Regions from separate parts of the Streptomyces sp. NBC_00316 genome, predicted to be linked through region 2. Evidence: predicted binding sites of a transcription regulator. Region 2 holds the regulator's gene; the other holds the start of a gene.
What was found. The regulator HrcA, encoded in region 2, represses chaperone genes, less so after heat shock. The targets are predictions, from matches to a motif close to TTNGCACTCNGNNNNNCNGAGTGCNAA.
Positions count from the first base shown of each region.

Region 1 (8,435 bases), 2.2 Mb from region 2:
CTCGTCACTCGTGACGTACGCAATCGTCTCGTCGATCAGCCGGCCGCCCGACCGCGCCACGATGTCCGCGACCAGATGCGCACGGATGACGGCGCCGTCCGGCTCGTGGAGATAGCGGCCGACCGGGCCGACGGGCGGGGCGGGCAGGGGGCCCAGGGCCGAGAGGGTCGCGCCGGCCGGGAGCAGCGTGGCGCGGTACGAGCCCGCCGCGAACCCCTCGCCGAACCAGAGCACCGCCTCCTTCACATCGCCGCCGTCCGAGATCCACTCCGCCTCCGCCTGCGCCGGGATCGCCTCGTGCGGGACGCCGGGGGCGATCTTCAGTGCGGCGCGGGGGGCCTGCAGTGCGGCGCCGGTCGCCCAGGAGAGCGGCGGGGAGTACGCCTCCGGATCGAAGATCCTGCCGCGTCCGCCGCGCCGGGCCGGGTCGACGAACACGGCGTCGTACGGCGACGTGTCGATCTCGGTGACATCGGCGCACCGCACCTCGATCAGGGCGTCGAGCCCGAGCGCGGCGGCGTTGGCGCGGGTCACCTCGGCGGTCAGCGGGTCGCGGTCCACGGCGAGGACGGAGATGCCCGCGCGGGCGAGTGCGAGGGCGTCACCGCCGATCCCGCAGCAGAGATCGGCGACGCTGCGGACACCGTTCGCGGCGAATCGGCCGGCACGGTACGTGGCGACCGTCGTACGGGTCGCCTGCTCGACACCGTTCGGCGTGAAGAACATCCGGTACGCGTCGTCGGCACCGAACTTCGCCACCGCCCGCTGCCGCAGCCGTGCCTGTCCCAGCGCCGCCGACACCAGTGCGGCCGGGTGGCTGCGGCGCAGCCGGGTTGCGGTGGCGAGCTCCTGGGCGGGGTCGTACGTCCGCAGCTCGGCCAGGAGCGCCGCACCTTCGGGAGTGCGCAGGGCCATGAAGGAGGCGAGCGGGTCTGTGGGGGTGGAGGCGTTCACCGGCCCATTGTCGGCCAGCCGGGGGACCGCGCGGGTCCGGCGGCGCTGTCGGGCCGGGTGAGCGGTCGGCTACTGGCAGTATGCGACGCCAGGCATCTTGTACCACAAAAGGGAGAATCCTCATGAAGAGGGGCGGGCCGGTCCCGGTGCGGCGCCGCGTGGGCAGCGCGCGCCGGGGCACGGTCCGCTCGGCCCTGGCCGCGCTCCTCGTCACCGCCGTCGCCGCCGGCTGCTCCCCGGGATCCGGCGGCCGCGCCGAGCACCGGGCCGCCGGCCCCGCAGTCGGCCTTCCGGGCGCTCCCGCCGGGGCCGCCGGCCCGGCCCGCGACCCGTCCGGGTACGCCGCGAAGCTGCAGCGGGCGCAGGCCGCCCGCGCCGCGGCCGCCAGGAGATGGGGGCTGGACCAGACCCCGTTGGCCCCTCCCGCCCCGCCCGCCGTGAAACCGCACCTCACCACCCGTAAGGGGTTCGAGGTCAAGGGCGGCGACGACTCGCTGCCTGCGGTCTTCACCACCGTCCCGACCGAGGAGCGGATCGTCTTCCTGACGATCGACGACGGCGACTACAAGGACCCCGAGCTGCTGCGGATGATGTCGGAGCTGCAGATCCCCTACAGCGCCTTCCTCAGCGACTACCTGGTGCGCAACGACTACGGGTACTTCAAGGAAGCGCAGGATCGGGGGGTCACACTCAACAACCACACGGTCGACCACTCCTATCTGCCCGGCCTCTCGCACAGCGACCAGAAGCGCCAGATCTGCGGCCAGCAGGACATCCTCGAGAAGGAGTACGGCCAGCGGCCCACCCTCTTCCGTCCGCCGTACGGCAACTACAACGGCGACACGCTGCGCATCGCACGGTCCTGCGGCATCACGGCCGTACCGCTGTGGGCCGAAGAGGCGTTTCCCGACCGCATGGAGTGGCGGGAGCCGGACCACGATCTGCACCCCGGCGACATCATCCTCACGCACTTCCACGGTGCCAAGGACTGGGGCGGCACCATGGCCGACATGATCCGCGCGGTCATGAAGACCATCACGGACAAGGGGTACGCCGTGGCCCGGCTGGAGGACTACGTATGAGCAGGGTCCGCCGGCCGCTGGCCGGAGTGCTGGCGGCCGTCGCGCTCCTGACCGCCGCCACGGGGTGCGCGCAGTCGGTCGACCCGATCGAACGGCTGGGCCGGAAGGCCGCGCAGAAGGTGAACCACCCGCACCCGGCCCCGTCGCCCACGGCGGGTGCGCAAGGTGATCACGGGGAGCTGGGGCCGATGGTCGTCGTCGCCTGCGACCGGTGGGGCGGGCCGCAGGATTCGGGGCACTTGCGGCCGTCGCCGCCGCTGAGGAAGCGGCACTGGTGGCGGGCCGGGCCGGGCCCGCACGACGCGGTGGACGCGGCGGCCGGATGCGACCGGCGCTAGGGCCTCTCGTTCGGATCATGCCGGGCTCGCGCCCGTCGCCCCGTCCGTGGCCGTTGCGCCACGCGCGGGGTCAATTGGCACTCCGCTTGACCGAGTGCTAATCGCGGTCATAGTCTCAGGTCTGGCACTCCCCACTGGAGAGTGCCAGCAGTACTGCGCGACTGGCAGGTCCGGCACCCGCGACGACGGATCCACCTGGTCGCCACCCCAAGACAGTTAACCCCGCAGTTAACCCCGAGATCTCCGAAGGGGGAGGCCGGATCGTGACGACCACCAGCTCCAAGGTTGCCATCAAGCCGCTTGAGGACCGCATTGTGGTCCAGCCGCTCGACGCCGAGCAGACCACGGCCTCTGGCCTGGTCATCCCGGACACCGCCAAGGAGAAGCCCCAGGAGGGCGTCGTCCTGGCCGTGGGCCCGGGTCGCTTCGAGAACGGCGAGCGTCTGCCGCTCGACGTCAACACCGGTGACATCGTGCTCTACAGCAAGTACGGCGGCACCGAGGTGAAGTACAACGGCGAGGAGTACCTCGTCCTCTCGGCTCGCGACGTGCTCGCGATCATCGAGAAGTAATTCACCCACGTTTGCTTCTGATCTGCGCCCCTGGCCCCCTGCGAATAACCAGCCGGGCGGTCAGGGGCGCATTTCATTCGAGAGGACAGCTCAGCTCCCATGGCGAAGATTCTGAAGTTCGACGAGGACGCCCGTCGCGCCCTTGAGCGCGGCGTCAACAAGCTTGCCGACACGGTCAAGGTGACGATCGGCCCCAAGGGCCGCAACGTCGTCATCGACAAGAAGTTCGGCGCTCCCACCATCACCAACGACGGTGTCACCATCGCGCGCGAGGTCGAGCTCGACGACCCGTACGAGAACCTCGGTGCCCAGCTCGTGAAGGAGGTGGCGACCAAGACCAACGACGTTGCGGGTGACGGCACCACCACCGCCACCGTGCTCGCCCAGGCGCTCGTCCGCGAGGGTCTGCGCAACGTTGCCGCGGGTGCTTCCCCGGCCGCCCTGAAGAAGGGCATCGACGCCGCGGTCAAGGCCGTGTCCGAGGAGCTCCTCGCGACCGCCCGGCCGATCGACGACAAGTCCGACATCGCCGCCGTGGCCGCGCTCTCCGCGCAGGACTCGCAGGTCGGCGAGCTCATCGCGGACGCGATGGACAAGGTCGGCAAGGACGGTGTCATCACCGTCGAGGAGTCCAACACCTTCGGTCTGGACCTCGAGTTCACCGAGGGCATGGCCTTCGACAAGGGCTACCTGTCCCCGTACATGGTGACCGACCAGGAGCGTATGGAGGCCGTCCTCGACGACCCGTACATCCTGATCCACCAGGGCAAGATCGGCTCGATCCAGGAGCTGCTCCCGCTGCTGGAGAAGGTCATCCAGGCCGGTGGCTCCAAGCCGCTGCTGATCATCGCCGAGGACGTCGAGGGCGAGGCCCTGTCGACCCTCGTCGTCAACAAGATCCGTGGCACCTTCAACGCCGTCGCCGTCAAGGCCCCGGGCTTCGGTGACCGCCGCAAGGCCATGCTCGGCGACATCGCCACCCTCACCGGTGCGACCGTCATCGCCGAGGAGGTCGGCCTCAAGCTCGACCAGGCCGGTCTGGACGTGCTGGGTACCGCGCGCCGCGTGACCGTCTCCAAGGACGACACGACCATCGTGGACGGCGGCGGCGAGCCCGGCGACGTCAAGGGCCGGGTCAACCAGATCAAGGCCGAGATCGACGCCACGGACTCCGACTGGGACCGCGAGAAGCTCCAGGAGCGCCTTGCGAAGCTGGCCGGCGGCGTGTGCGTGATCCGCGTCGGTGCTGCCACCGAGGTGGAGCTCAAGGAGAAGAAGCACCGTCTGGAGGACGCCATCTCCGCGACCCGCGCCGCGGTCGAGGAGGGCATCGTCTCCGGTGGTGGCTCCGCTCTGGTCCACGCCGTCAAGGTTCTCGAGGGCAACCTCGACAAGACCGGCGACGAGGCCACCGGCGTCGCGGTCGTGCGTCGCGCCGCGGTCGAGCCGCTGCGCTGGATCGCCGAGAACGCGGGCCTCGAGGGCTACGTCATCACCTCGAAGGTCGCCGAGCTCGACAAGGGCCAGGGCTTCAACGCCGCGACCGGCGAGTACGGCGACCTGGTGAAGGCCGGCGTCATCGACCCGGTCAAGGTCACCCGCTCCGCGCTGGAGAACGCCGCGTCCATCGCGTCGCTGCTGCTCACGACCGAGACCCTGGTCGTCGAGAAGCCGGCCGAGGAAGAGGCCGAGGCCGGTCACGGCGGCCACGGCCACTCGCACTGACGCGTAGCCGTACCGGCTCACAGCCGGTGGTGGAAGGCCCCCTGTTCCCGCTGCTCAGCGGCGGGTGCGGGGGGCCTTCGGCGTCCCCGGCGACGCGCGGTGCCCGCCGGTGCTCTGCGGTCAGTCGAGCGCGTCGAGCCGGCGCATGAGGCCCATGAGGTCCTCGTGCCACCAGCCCTCCTTGATCCTGCCGTCCTTGAACCGGAAGATCGTGGTGCCGGTCATCGTGCACTGTCTGCCCGTGGGCGCGATGCCCATGAAGTCGCCCTTGTGGGTGCCGGTCCAGGTCCACAGCGTCACGACGTCGTCGCCCTCGCAGATCTGCCGGTCCAGGTCGAAGGTGAAGTCGAAGGCCGCCCGCCAGCGGGCGACATCGTCCCGGAGGCTGTCGGACCCGATCACGGTGTCCTCCTCCTTGGCGACGTCGTGGTCGATGTAGTCGGCGGCGAACACCTCGTCGATGGCGTCCAGATTGCCTCCGACGGCGATCTCGTGGAAGAACCGACGGGACAGTGTCTGGTTCAACTGTTCCTCGCGGACCACGTCGAGGCCGGTGAAGGTGGGCATCCCGTCGCAGAGCGCCACCATTTCGTGGAAGATCCGGTCGGTCTCCGGCAGCGTGGAGTTCGCCATCGCGTCCTCGTACGACGGGAATTCGACGATCTCCACGTAGTGGGACCCGTCGGAGCGGTCCTTGCCGGTCAGGCTGTGCGTGGCGGTCCGGGTGCCCTTGGTCTGTTCGACCCACTCGCCCATGAGGCGGTCCATGTCATCGAACCGCTCCGTCTTGCAGTCGATCACCTGTACAAATCTCATGGTGTCTCCCGGTGTCGCGAGCCGATGGGATGATTCCATTTTAGTGAGATGCGGGGTTTGTGACGGTTCGGGCCGACGGGTCGGGCCGCGCGATCCAAGCTCTGGCGCGTACGTGCTCCGCGGGGCGGGCCGGCCGTGAACCGCCCCTCCCGTCCGTCGTCCGACGCAGCCCGTCATCGGGCGACCCCGCGGCATGCGGAGCCGGCAGGCCGCGCAACGGTGCGAGTCTCGGACGGATATGAGGATCCGTCACATCCGGTGCGGCACTGCGCGCCCCGGTCCCGGCGGCATCGCCGAGGGCCCGGAGCTGCGCGGCGGCATCCGGCTCTGTGCGGGCTCGCCCGCCCTACTGCGGCCCGTACTTGCGGCCCGTCTTGGAGGTGACCCCTCCGAGCAGTCCGCGCGGCGCCACCTTCACCAGACCCATCAGCGTCTTGTACCGCGCGTCCGGGATCGAGACCGACTTGCCGCGCGCCAGATCCGCCAGCGCCGCCGCCACCAGCTTGTCCGCGTCGAGCCACATCCAGCCGGGGATGTTGCCGGTCCCCATGCCGGCCCGCTCATGGAACTCGGTCCGCACGAAGCCGGGGCAGAGCGCCATCAGCCGCACCCCCGACCCGGCCAGGTCCTTCGCCGCGCCCTGCGTGAACTGCACGACCCACGCCTTGGACGCGCCGTACGTCCCGCGCGGTACGAACGCCGCCACCGAGGCCACATTGACGACCCCGCCCCGTCCGCGCTCCTTCATCCCGGCCGCGGCCGCCGAGGTCAGCCGCAGCACCGCCTCGCAGTGCACCTTCAGCATCTTCAGCTCATCGGCCGTCGACACCTCCAGATAGCGGCCCTTGTTGCCGAACCCGGCGTTGTTGATCAGCAGATCGACGGATTGCCGACGGTCCGTCAGCCGCGCCTCGACCGACGCGATCCCGTCGTCCTCGGACAGGTCGGCGGTCAGCACCTCGGCCTCGATGCCATGCAGGTCGTGCAGTTCGGTGGCCTGCTCCCGGAGCCGCTCGGTGTTGCGCGCCACCAGCACCAGGTTGTGCCCGTCGGCCGCGAGCCGCCGCGCGAAGGCGGCCCCGATTCCCGCGGTGGCGCCCGTAATCAGTGCAGTCGTCATACGCGGCACGTTAATGCCACACCCGCCGCGCCGATCACTCACCCGCAGCTTCGGACTCCACGTACTTCAGGGCCGAACGCAGTACCTCGGGATGGAGCGCGTCCCGGGCCGGCAGCAGCCGCGGCAGCAGCTCCCGGCGGGTCGTCGAGGCCAGGAACTCCAGGTGCACGGTGACGTCGTGGTCCGGCCGGTGCACGATCTCGACCGGGCCTCCGGCGCGTATCTCGCCCGGCTCGATCACCCGCAGGTAGGCACCCGGGGCGGCCGCCGCCATGAACCGCTTGACCCAGCGGCTCTCGCCGAGGTGACCGGCGAACGTACGGCATGGAATGCGGCTCGACGTCACCTCCAGCACCAGATCGGGGCCCACTCGCCAGCGCTCGCCGATCCTCGCGCCGCTCACGTCCAGCCCGGCGGTCGTCAGATTCTCGCCGAACGCGCCATTGGCCAACGGGCGGCCGAGCGCGTTCTCCCAGGAGTCGAGGTCCTCGCGGGCGAACGCGTACACGGCCTGGTCGCTGCCGCCGTGATGGCGCAGGTCGCAGACCGCGTCCTCGGCCAGTCCGCTGCCACCGGTGCCCTTGGGGCCGGGGTCGGTGACGCGCACCGGGCCGTCGACCGGATGCTTGTCGATCCCTGTGACACCGCCGGCGGCGGCGGTGTGGTCGACGGCCGCGGGCCGTCCCGTGTTCACGGTCAGCAACTTCATCGACTTCGTCGGGTCCATAGGGCAACGCTAACGTCCACCTCAAAGTCACACTCGGGGAACTCGCATCAACCCCAAGAGCGCCTTATGGTTGAAGAGTGATCGAAGCCCGTCATCTCCGTGTCCTGCGCGCCGTGGCCGCCACCGGCTCGTTCTCCGCCGCCGCGCGCGAGCTGGGCTGCACCCAGCCGGCGGTGAGCCAGCAGATGAAGGCCCTGGAGTCCTCCGCGGGCACTCCACTGCTGATCCGGACGGGTCGAGAGATGCGGCTCACCCAGGCGGGTGAGGCTCTCGTGCGTCACGCCTCCGGCATCCTCGCCGGGCTGACCGCAGCCGAGGAGGAGGTCGCCGCGATCGCCGGACTGCGGGCCGGACGCGTCCGGCTCGTCTCGTTCCCCAGCGGCAGCTCCACGCTGGTCCCCGGCGCTCTGGCCGCCCTTCGCGCGGCCCACCCCGGGACCAGGGTCTCCCTGGTCGAGGCCGAGCCGCCGCGCTCGGTCGAGATGCTCCGCGAAGGCGACTGCGACATCGCGCTGGCGTTCCGTTACGGCACGTCGGGCGCCGAGTGGGACGACCTGGTCGCCCGCCCGCTGCTCACCGACCGGCTGATCGGGCTGGTCCCCGACGGGCACCGGCTGTCCGGTGCGGAGGCGGTGGGGGTCGGTGAACTGGCCGAGGAGTCCTGGATCGCGGGATGCCCGCGCTGCCGCCGTCAGCTGGTGGAGGTCTGCGAGGAGTCCGGCTTCACCCCCCGGATCGACTTCGCCACCGACGACTATCCGGCGGTGATCGGCCTGGTCGGTGCCGGTCTGGGCGTGGCCGTGCTGCCGGAGCTGGCGATCCGGTCGGTACGTCCCAAAGGGGCCCGCACCGTGACGGTGGAGCCTGCGATCGAGCGGGAGATCGTCGCGCTGACACTGCCCGATCTGGCCCAGGTCCCCGCCGTGGCGGCCACGTTGGACCAGCTGTCCCTGGCAGCCGCCCGTTAGGGCCTCTCGTCCGGTTCGGGCCCGGGGAAGCTGCTGAAACGTTTCTTCGGTTGGTGTGCGGCGCGGAGCGATTAGCCGTGCCCTGTCTGGGCGGCCAGCCCCGTAGGTGCCCCTGCTGTAGCGATGAACCGGT
Region 1 is NZ_CP108023.1:3,764,292-3,772,726, reverse strand. It holds gene OG878_RS16625 (THUMP-like domain-containing protein) at 1-915, opposite strand, end outside; gene OG878_RS16620 (polysaccharide deacetylase family protein) at 1,077-2,036, shown strand; gene OG878_RS42285 (hypothetical protein) at 2,033-2,374, shown strand; gene groES (co-chaperone GroES) at 2,638-2,946, shown strand; gene groL (chaperonin GroEL) at 3,046-4,671, shown strand; gene OG878_RS16600 (ester cyclase) at 4,792-5,487, opposite strand; gene OG878_RS16595 (SDR family NAD(P)-dependent oxidoreductase) at 5,834-6,607, opposite strand; gene OG878_RS16590 (MOSC domain-containing protein) at 6,642-7,316, opposite strand; gene OG878_RS16585 (LysR family transcriptional regulator) at 7,412-8,302, shown strand; gene OG878_RS16580 (WhiB family transcriptional regulator) at 8,374-8,435, opposite strand, start outside.
Region 1: a site for HrcA is predicted at 2,449-2,475, ahead of groES (co-chaperone GroES). Genes of this name have one in related genera too.

Region 2 (8,435 bases):
GTGTCCCAGGACAACTTCCGGCGCACCGGCACGGCCTCCGTCCCGTTCGGCCTCGGCGCCAAGCACAAGGTCGCCGACGCCCTCGTCTTCGCCAAGATCCGTGAGGCCTTCGGCGGCCGGCTGCGCGCCTGCGTCTCCGGCTCCGCGGCGCTCGCCCCCGACATCGGCTACTTCTTCGCCGGCGCCGGCATCCACATCCTGGAGGGCTACGGACTCACCGAGTCCAGCGCCGCATCCTTCGTCAACCCGGGCGAGGCGTACCGCACGGGCACGGTCGGCAAGCCGCTCCCCGGCACCGAGGTACGGATCGCCGACGACGGCGAGATCCTGCTGCGCGGCCCCGGCATCATGCAGGGCTACCACCGGCAGCCGGAGAAGACGGCCGAGGTGCTGGAGGCCGACGGCTGGCTGCACAGCGGCGACATCGGCGAGCTGTCCGTGGACGGCTACCTGCGGATCACCGACCGCAAGAAGGACCTGATCAAGACGTCGGGCGGCAAGTACGTCGCCCCGGCGGAGGTCGAGGGGCAGTTCAAGGCGGTGTGCCCGTTCGTCTCCAACATCCTGGTGCACGGCGCGGACCGCAATTTCTGCTCCGCCCTGATCGCCCTCGACGAGCCGACCATCCTCGGCTGGGCCGCCGAGAACGGACTGGCGGGCAGGCCGTATGCCGAGGTGGTCGCGTCCCCGCAGGTCGTGGAGCTCATCAACGGCTATGTGAAGCGGCTCAACGAGGGCCTGCAGCGCTGGCAGACCATCAAGCAGTTCCGGCTGCTGCCGCGCGACCTCGACGTCGAGCACGGCGAACTCACGCCGAGCCTCAAGCTCAAGCGGCCGGTCGTCGAGCGCGCGTACAAGGGCCTCATCGACGAGATGTACGCAGGCGCCCGCGAGGCGTAGGCACGGCCATGGTGCGGACGGGGCGGACCGCCCCGTCCGCACCGCTGTTCCTGATGCCCGTTCCTGCTCGTCGTTCCTGTGTCTTCTCCTCCCACTTCGGTAACTCGGTGCTTCTGGGGAGGGCCGGTCTGTCACTCTGTCCGTGTCGTCAGCGGCACACGGCGCAAACAGGCCGTGCGAGAACAGGTCAGGAGCGGCGCCATGGGGCCCATTCCCTTGCAGCGGGACACCGTTCAGCATCCCGGTAACCACGTCGGGCGGACGGACGCACAGCCGGTCGCCCGGACGAGCCTGCCGGGGAACCTCCTCGCCCCGGCCGCCGCGCGCCGGTTCGTCCGGGTCGCCCTCGCCGAGTGGACCGGGCTCGGGCTGCCCGCGGCGGTGGGCTTCAGCGACCGGCTGGCCGACGACGCGGTGACCGTCGCCGACGAGCTCGTCACCAACGCCGTCGTGCACGCCGGAACCACCGTCGAGCTGCTCTTCCGGCTGGAGGAGGCGGCCGGGGACGAGGCCGCAGCCCTGGTGCTGGAGGTCGCCGACCACCACCCCGCCCGGTCCGTACGCAACGAACGCCCCGACCTGGTGCTCGAGGCCGACCCGTACGACCCGGCCGAGGCCGGGCGCGGGCTGCAGGTCGTCGCCGCACTCGCCGAGCGCTGGGGCATCACGTACCGCACCGGCCTCAAGACCGTCTGGGCCCGGCTGCCCGTCGACGACTGGACCGTGCTGCCCGGGGCGGCCGCGGAGCCGGAACTCCGCAGCGGCCTGCGCACCGCCGAGCTGCTCGCCCCCACCGCCCGGCGCGCTCTGCGCGACGACGCGGACTGGGCGGGCCGCGGTGCGCTCTCGTTCCTCGCCGAGGCATCCGATCTGCTCGCCGGCCAGCTCGACGAGGACATCGTGGCGGCGCTCGCCGGGCAGTTACTCGTGCCCAGACTCGCCGACTGGTGCGCGATCTGGCTGGAGCCGGAGAACGGCGGGCCCGCAGCCGTCCCCCGGCTCGCGAGCGTCTGGCACCGTGACGAGGCCGAGACCGGGCAGCTGCGTACGGTGCTGGAGCAGGACCCGATCCGGCTGCCGGAGCGGGTGGGCACCGGACCCGTCTCCATGCCGTGGCCCGGGGCCGACGAGGACGGGGCAGGACCGGGCGCCGACGGGCGCTCCAACGGCCGTGCGGGGGCCGCGCTCGCCTATCGGATAACCGCCGGCGGCCGCACGCTCGGAGCCGTACTTCTGGGACGGGAGGGCATCGCCCGCGTCCCGCACGAGGTGACCGCGCTGGTCGAGGACTTCGTACGCCGGGTGGGACTCGCCGTCGGCGCCGCCCGCGCGTACACCCGGCAGGCCACCATCAGCCGCGTCCTGCAGCGCGGACTGCTTCCCAGCAAGGTCGCCGACATACCCGGAGTCACCAGCTCACTGGTGTACGAGCCCAGCGACGACGGGGTCGTCGGCGGTGACTTCTACGACATTTTCTCGTGCCCCGGCGATCGCTGGTGCTTCATTCTCGGCGACGTCCAGGGCAGCGGCCCCGAGGCCGCCGTCGTCACCGGCCTCGCCCGGCCGTGGCTGCGGCTGCTGGCCCGGGAGGGCTTCCGCGTCGGCGAGGTGCTCGACCGGCTCAACCGGTTGCTCCTCGACGACGCGATGGAGACCGCCGAGGCCGCCGCCCTGATGGTCGCGGCGGCGGGCGGGCAGCCCCTGCCGGACGGCGGCCAGCACCTGCGGGAAGGCGCCCAGCAGCTGACGGACGGCGGGCAGCCCCGGTTCCTCTCCCTGCTGTACGGGGAGATGGTGCCGCTCCCCGGCGGCGGCGTGCGCTGCACGCTGGCCAGCGCGGGCCACCCGCTGCCGCTGCTGCTGCACCCGGACGGCACCGTGCGCGCAGCCGCCGAGTCGCAGGTGCTGCTCGGGGTCGTCGAGGACGTCGCCTACGAGAGCCAGAGCTTCGACCTGGCGCCGGGCGACAGCCTGCTCTGCGTCACGGACGGGGTGACGGAACGGCGCTCCGGGCCGCTGATGTTCGACGACGGGGACGGTCTGGCCCGGGCGCTGGCCGGCTGCGCCGGGCTGACCGCGGAAGGGATCGCGGACCGGATCAAACGGGCCGTCCACGAGTTCGCGGAGCGGCCGCCGGACGACGATCTGGCGCTGGTCGTGCTGCAGGCCCAGTGAGTGTGGGCCGGGAACATCCGGCGGCGAGTGACAATGGACGGTATGCCTTCCGTACTGCCCGATGGTGAACCCGTGCCCGACGACGGGGCGCTGCCCCGCCATGCCCTGGAAGGCGCCGCCGACCGGCCGCTCGGCTTCTACCTGCATGTGCCGTACTGCGCGACCCGCTGCGGCTACTGCGACTTCAACACGTACACCGCGACCGAGCTCCGTGGCTCCGGCGGTGCGCTGGCCTCCCGGGACAACTACGCCGCCCACCTGATCGGCGAGGTCCGGCAGGCCCGCAAGGTGCTCGGCGACGACCCGCGGCCGGTCCGCACGGTGTTCGTCGGTGGCGGCACGCCCACGTTGCTGGCCGCGGGGGATCTCGTACGGATGCTGGCGGCGATCCGTGACGAGTTCGGTCTCGCCGACGACGCGGAGATCACGACCGAGGCCAATCCGGAGTCCGTCGGCCCGGCGTATCTGGCGGAACTGCGGGAAGGCGGCTTCAACCGCATCTCGTTCGGGATGCAGAGTGCGCGTCAGCACGTGCTGAAGATCCTCGACCGCACGCATACGCCGGGGCGGCCCGAGGCGTGTGTCGCGGAGGCGCGGGCGGCGGGCTTCGAGCACGTCAACCTCGACCTGATCTACGGCACCCCCGGGGAGTCCGACGACGACTGGCGGGCGTCGCTGGACGCGGCGATCGGGGCGGGCCCGGACCATGTGTCCGCGTACGCGCTGATCGTCGAGGAGGGGACGCAGCTGGCGCGGCGGATCCGGCGCGGCGAGGTTCCGATGACGGACGACGACGTCCACGCGGACCGCTATCTGATCGCCGACGAGGCGATGGCTGCGGCGGGCTTCTCCTGGTACGAGGTGTCGAACTGGGCCCGGACGCCGGAGGGCCGCTGCCTGCACAACGAGCTGTACTGGCGCGGCGCCGACTGGTGGGGCGCCGGGCCGGGAGCGCACAGCCATGTGGGCGGTGTGCGGTGGTGGAACGTGAAGCATCCCGGTGCCTATGCACAGGCGCTGGCGGAAGGACGGTCTCCGGGGGCGGGCCGGGAGATTCTGTCGGCGGAGGACCGGCGGGTCGAGCGGATTCTGCTGGAGCTGCGGCTGGTGGACGGGTGTCCGCTGTCGTTGCTCGCTCCTGCGGGGCTGGCGGCGGCGGGGCGCGCGGTGCAGGACGGGTTGCTGGAGGCGCTGCCCTATGCGAAGGGGCGGGCTGTGCTGACTCTGCGGGGGCGGCTGCTCGCGGATGCGGTGGTCAGGGACCTGGTGGACTGAGGGGGCGGGGCGCGGTTGCGCCGGCGGTGTGCCTGTTCCCCTGCCCGCCCCTTTCCCGGACCGGGGCCTCGCGACCCCGGTCCTCGAAACGCCGGACGGGCGGGCAGGTGCCCGGCGCCGGCGGGAAGGCCGGGCACCTCCGGCGAGTGCGGAGCGGCGTCCGGTGCGGCCCCGGACAGCCGCCGTACAGCCCCGCCTACCCCCTCGGTGCCGTGACGAAGTCGATCAGCTCCTCCACCCGGCCCAGCAGCGCCGGCTCCAGGTCCCGGTAGGAGCGGACCGTGGACAGGATGCGCTGCCACGCCGCCCCCGTGTTCTCCGGCCAGCCCAGTGACCGGCACACGCCCGTCTTCCAGTCCTGGCCGCGTGGCACCACCGGCCAGCCCGCGATGCCCACCGACGACGGCTTCACCGCCTCCCACACGTCGATGTACGGGTGGCCCACCACCAGCACGTTCGCGTCCGTGACCTCGCTCGCGATCCTCGACTCCTTGGAGCCGGGGACCAGGTGGTCGACCAGGACGCCCAGCCGCGCGTCCGGACCGGGGGAGAAGTCGCGGACGATGGCCGGGAGGTCGTCGATGCCCGCCAGGTACTCGACGACCACACCCTCGATGCGCAGGTCGTCGCCCCAGACCCGTTCGACCAGTTCCGCGTCGTGCCGGCCCTCCACATAGATGCGGCCCGCGCGTGCCACCCGTGCCCGCGCCCCGGGGACCGCCACCGAGCCGGAGGCCGTGCGGGTGGGGCGGACCGGGCCGGGCGCCGACGGGCGTACGAGGGTGACCACCCGGCCCTCCAGCAGGAAGCCGCGCGGCTCCATCGGGAACACGCGGTGCTTGCCGAAACGGTCCTCCAGGGTCACGGTCGGCCCCTGGGCCGTCTTCTCGCAGCGGATCACCGCACCGCAGAAGCCGGTGGAGACCTCCTCCACGACCAGATCGGGTTCGGCGGGGACCTCGGGGACGGGGGCGGACTTCTTCCACGGTGGGGTCAGGTCCGGGTGGTAGCTGCGCATCGCACGACGATAGGACGGGAACGCGTCACGACACGCCGAAGGCGCCGGACAGTTGATCGCGCTGCGCACGTACGAACGCGGCGTCCACGACCGCGCCGTGCCCCGGTACGTACGCCGCGGACTCACCGCCCAGTGCCAGCAGCCGGTCCAGCGCGGCCGGCCAGCGTGACGGGATCGCGTCCGGGCCCGCCTGGGGCTCGCCGGACTCCTCGACCAGGTCGCCGCAGAGCACGACGGCGGGGGAGCCGGGCACCAGGACCGCGAGATCGTGGCCGGTGTGACCGGGACCCACGTTCGCCAGCAGCACCTGGCGGCCACCACCCAGGTCGAGCGTCCACTCACCGCACACCTCGTGGTGCGGCGCCACCAGCACGTCTACGGCCTGCGCCGCGTCCTCCCTGCACATGCCATGGCGCACCGCGTCGGCGCGCAGCCCGTCCGCCCCGCGGGCGAGGAGATCCGCCATCCCGACCGCGCCGTACACCTCCGCCCCGGCGAAGGCCGCGGTGCCGAGCACATGGTCGAAGTGCGGGTGGCTGAGTGCGATATGCGTCACCCTGCGGCCGATCAAGGACTGCACCTGGGCCCTTGTCTCCGCGCCTTCGCGCAGCGTCGATCCGGTGTCGAAGAGCAGCGCCCCGTCCGCTCCGACCACCAGTGCGACCGTCGCGTCCCAGCGGGGAAGGCGCCGCCGGCCCACACCGTTGCCGAGTCGCTCCCAGCTGAACTCTTCCCAAGAGGCGTCCATACGGCGACGCTATCGGCAACGACCTGCGCAGTCTCGCGGTAGCGTGGCCGGTCGCCCTTGCTTGGGCCCCACCCGGCCGCCGTACACTTGCGGGGGATCGCTGGCACTCGTACGCATCGAGTGCCAGGGCCCTTCGAGGGACGACCGGAATCCGCCGAGGAACACAGCTGGAGGTGTGCGCCATGCTCAGCGAACGCAGACTCGAAGTGCTGCGCGCCATCGTCCAGGACTATGTCGGCACCGAGGAACCCGTCGGTTCCAAGGCGCTCACCGAGCGGCACAAGCTGGGGGTCTCCCCGGCCACCGTCCGCAACGACATGGCGGTGCTGGAGGACGAGGGCTTCATCGCCCAGCCCCACACCAGCGCCGGACGCATCCCGACGGACAAGGGCTACCGGCTCTTCGTCGACAAGCTGGCAGGGGTCAAGCCCCTGTCGTCGCCGGAGCGCAGGGCCATTCAGAACTTCCTCGACGGCGCGGTCGACCTCGACGACGTCGTGGGCCGCACCGTACGGCTGCTCGCGCAGCTGACCCGGCAGGTCGCCATCGTGCAGTACCCCTCGCTGACCCGGTCGACGGTGCGGCATGTGGAGCTGCTGTCGCTGGCGCCCGCCCGGCTGATGCTCGTGCTGATCACGGACACCGGCCGGGTCGAGCAGCGCATGATCGACTGTCCCGCGCCGTTCGGTGAGACCTCTCTCGCCGATCTGCGGGCCCGGCTCAACAGCCGGGTCGTCGGACGCCGTTTCTCGGACGTCCCGCAGCTGGTGCAGGACCTGCCGGATTCCTTCGAGAGCGAGGACCGGGGAACCGTGTCCACCGTGCTCTCCACCCTGCTCGAAACCCTCGTCGAGGAGACGGAGGAGCGGCTGATGATCGGCGGCACCTCCAACCTCACCCGCTTCGGGCACGACTTCCCTGTGATGATCCGGCCGGTGCTGGAGGCATTGGAGGAGCACGTCGTGCTGCTGAAGCTGCTCGGCGAGGCCAAGGACTCGGGCATGACCGTACGTATCGGGCACGAGAACGCCCACGAGGGGCTCAACTCCACGTCCGTCGTCGCGGTCGGCTACGGTTCGGGCGACGAGGCAGTCGCCAAACTCGGCGTGGTCGGACCGACCCGCATGGACTACCCCGGAACGATGGGAGCGGTACGCGCAGTGGCACGTTACGTCGGACAGATCCTGGCGGAGTCGTAAGTGGCCACGGACTACTACGCCGTACTCGGCGTGCGCCGCGACGCATCTCAGGACGAGATCAAGAAGGCCTTCCGGCGGCTCGCACGCGAGCTGCATCCGGATGTCAACCCGGATCCGAAGACCCAGGAGCGGTTCAAGGAGATCAACGCCGCCTACGAGGTGTTGTCGGACCCGCAGAAGAAGCAGGTCTACGACCTCGGCGGCGACCCGCTGTCCGCCTCCGGCGGCGGTGGCGCGGGCGGATTCGGACAGGGTGGCTTCGGCAACTTCTCCGACATCATGGACGCGTTCTTCGGTACGGCGTCGCAGCGCGGACCCCGTTCGCGCACCCGGCGCGGCCAGGACGCGATGATCCGGCTGGAGATCGATCTCGCCGAGGCGGCGTTCGGTACCACCAAGGACATCCAGGTCGACACGGCCGTCGTCTGTACGACCTGCAGTGGTGAGGGCGCCGCGCCCGGCACCTCCGCCCAGACCTGTGACATGTGCCGCGGCCGCGGTGAGGTCTCCCAGGTCACCCGGTCGTTCCTCGGCCAGGTCATGACGTCGCGGCCCTGCCCGCAGTGCCAGGGCTTCGGCACGGTCGTGCCGACCCCGTGCCCGGAGTGCGCCGGCGACGGCCGCATCCGCTCGCGGCGGACGCTGACCGTGAAGATCCCCGCCGGTGTCGACAACGGCACCCGCATCCAGCTCGCGGGCGAGGGCGAGGTCGGCCCCGGCGGCGGACCGGCCGGCGACCTGTACGTCGAGATCCATGAGCTGCAGCACGCGGTGTTCCAGCGCCGCGGTGACGATCTGCACTGCACGGTCACGATCCCCATGACGGCGGGTGCGCTCGGCACCAAGGTGCCGCTGGAGACGCTCGACGGCCTGGAGGAGGTCGACATCCGGCCGGGCACCCAGTCCGGCCAGTCGGTCCCGCTGCACGGCCGCGGCATCACCCACCTGCGCGGTGGCGGGCGCGGCGATCTGATCGTGCACGTCGAGGTGATGACCCCGTCGAAGCTGGACCCGGAGCAGGAGCGACTGCTGCGGGAGCTGGCGAAGCTGCGTGGCGAGGAGCGGCCCACCGGTCAGTTCCAGCCGGGGCAGCAGGGGCTGTTCTCCCGGCTGAAGGACG
Region 2 is NZ_CP108023.1:5,976,526-5,984,960, forward strand. It holds gene OG878_RS26505 (AMP-dependent synthetase/ligase) at 1-900, shown strand, start outside; gene OG878_RS26510 (ATP-binding SpoIIE family protein phosphatase) at 1,102-3,075, shown strand; gene hemW (radical SAM family heme chaperone HemW) at 3,118-4,350, shown strand; gene OG878_RS26520 (DUF3097 domain-containing protein) at 4,547-5,368, opposite strand; gene OG878_RS26525 (MBL fold metallo-hydrolase) at 5,394-6,116, opposite strand; gene hrcA (heat-inducible transcriptional repressor HrcA) at 6,299-7,315, shown strand; gene dnaJ (molecular chaperone DnaJ) at 7,316-8,435, shown strand, end outside.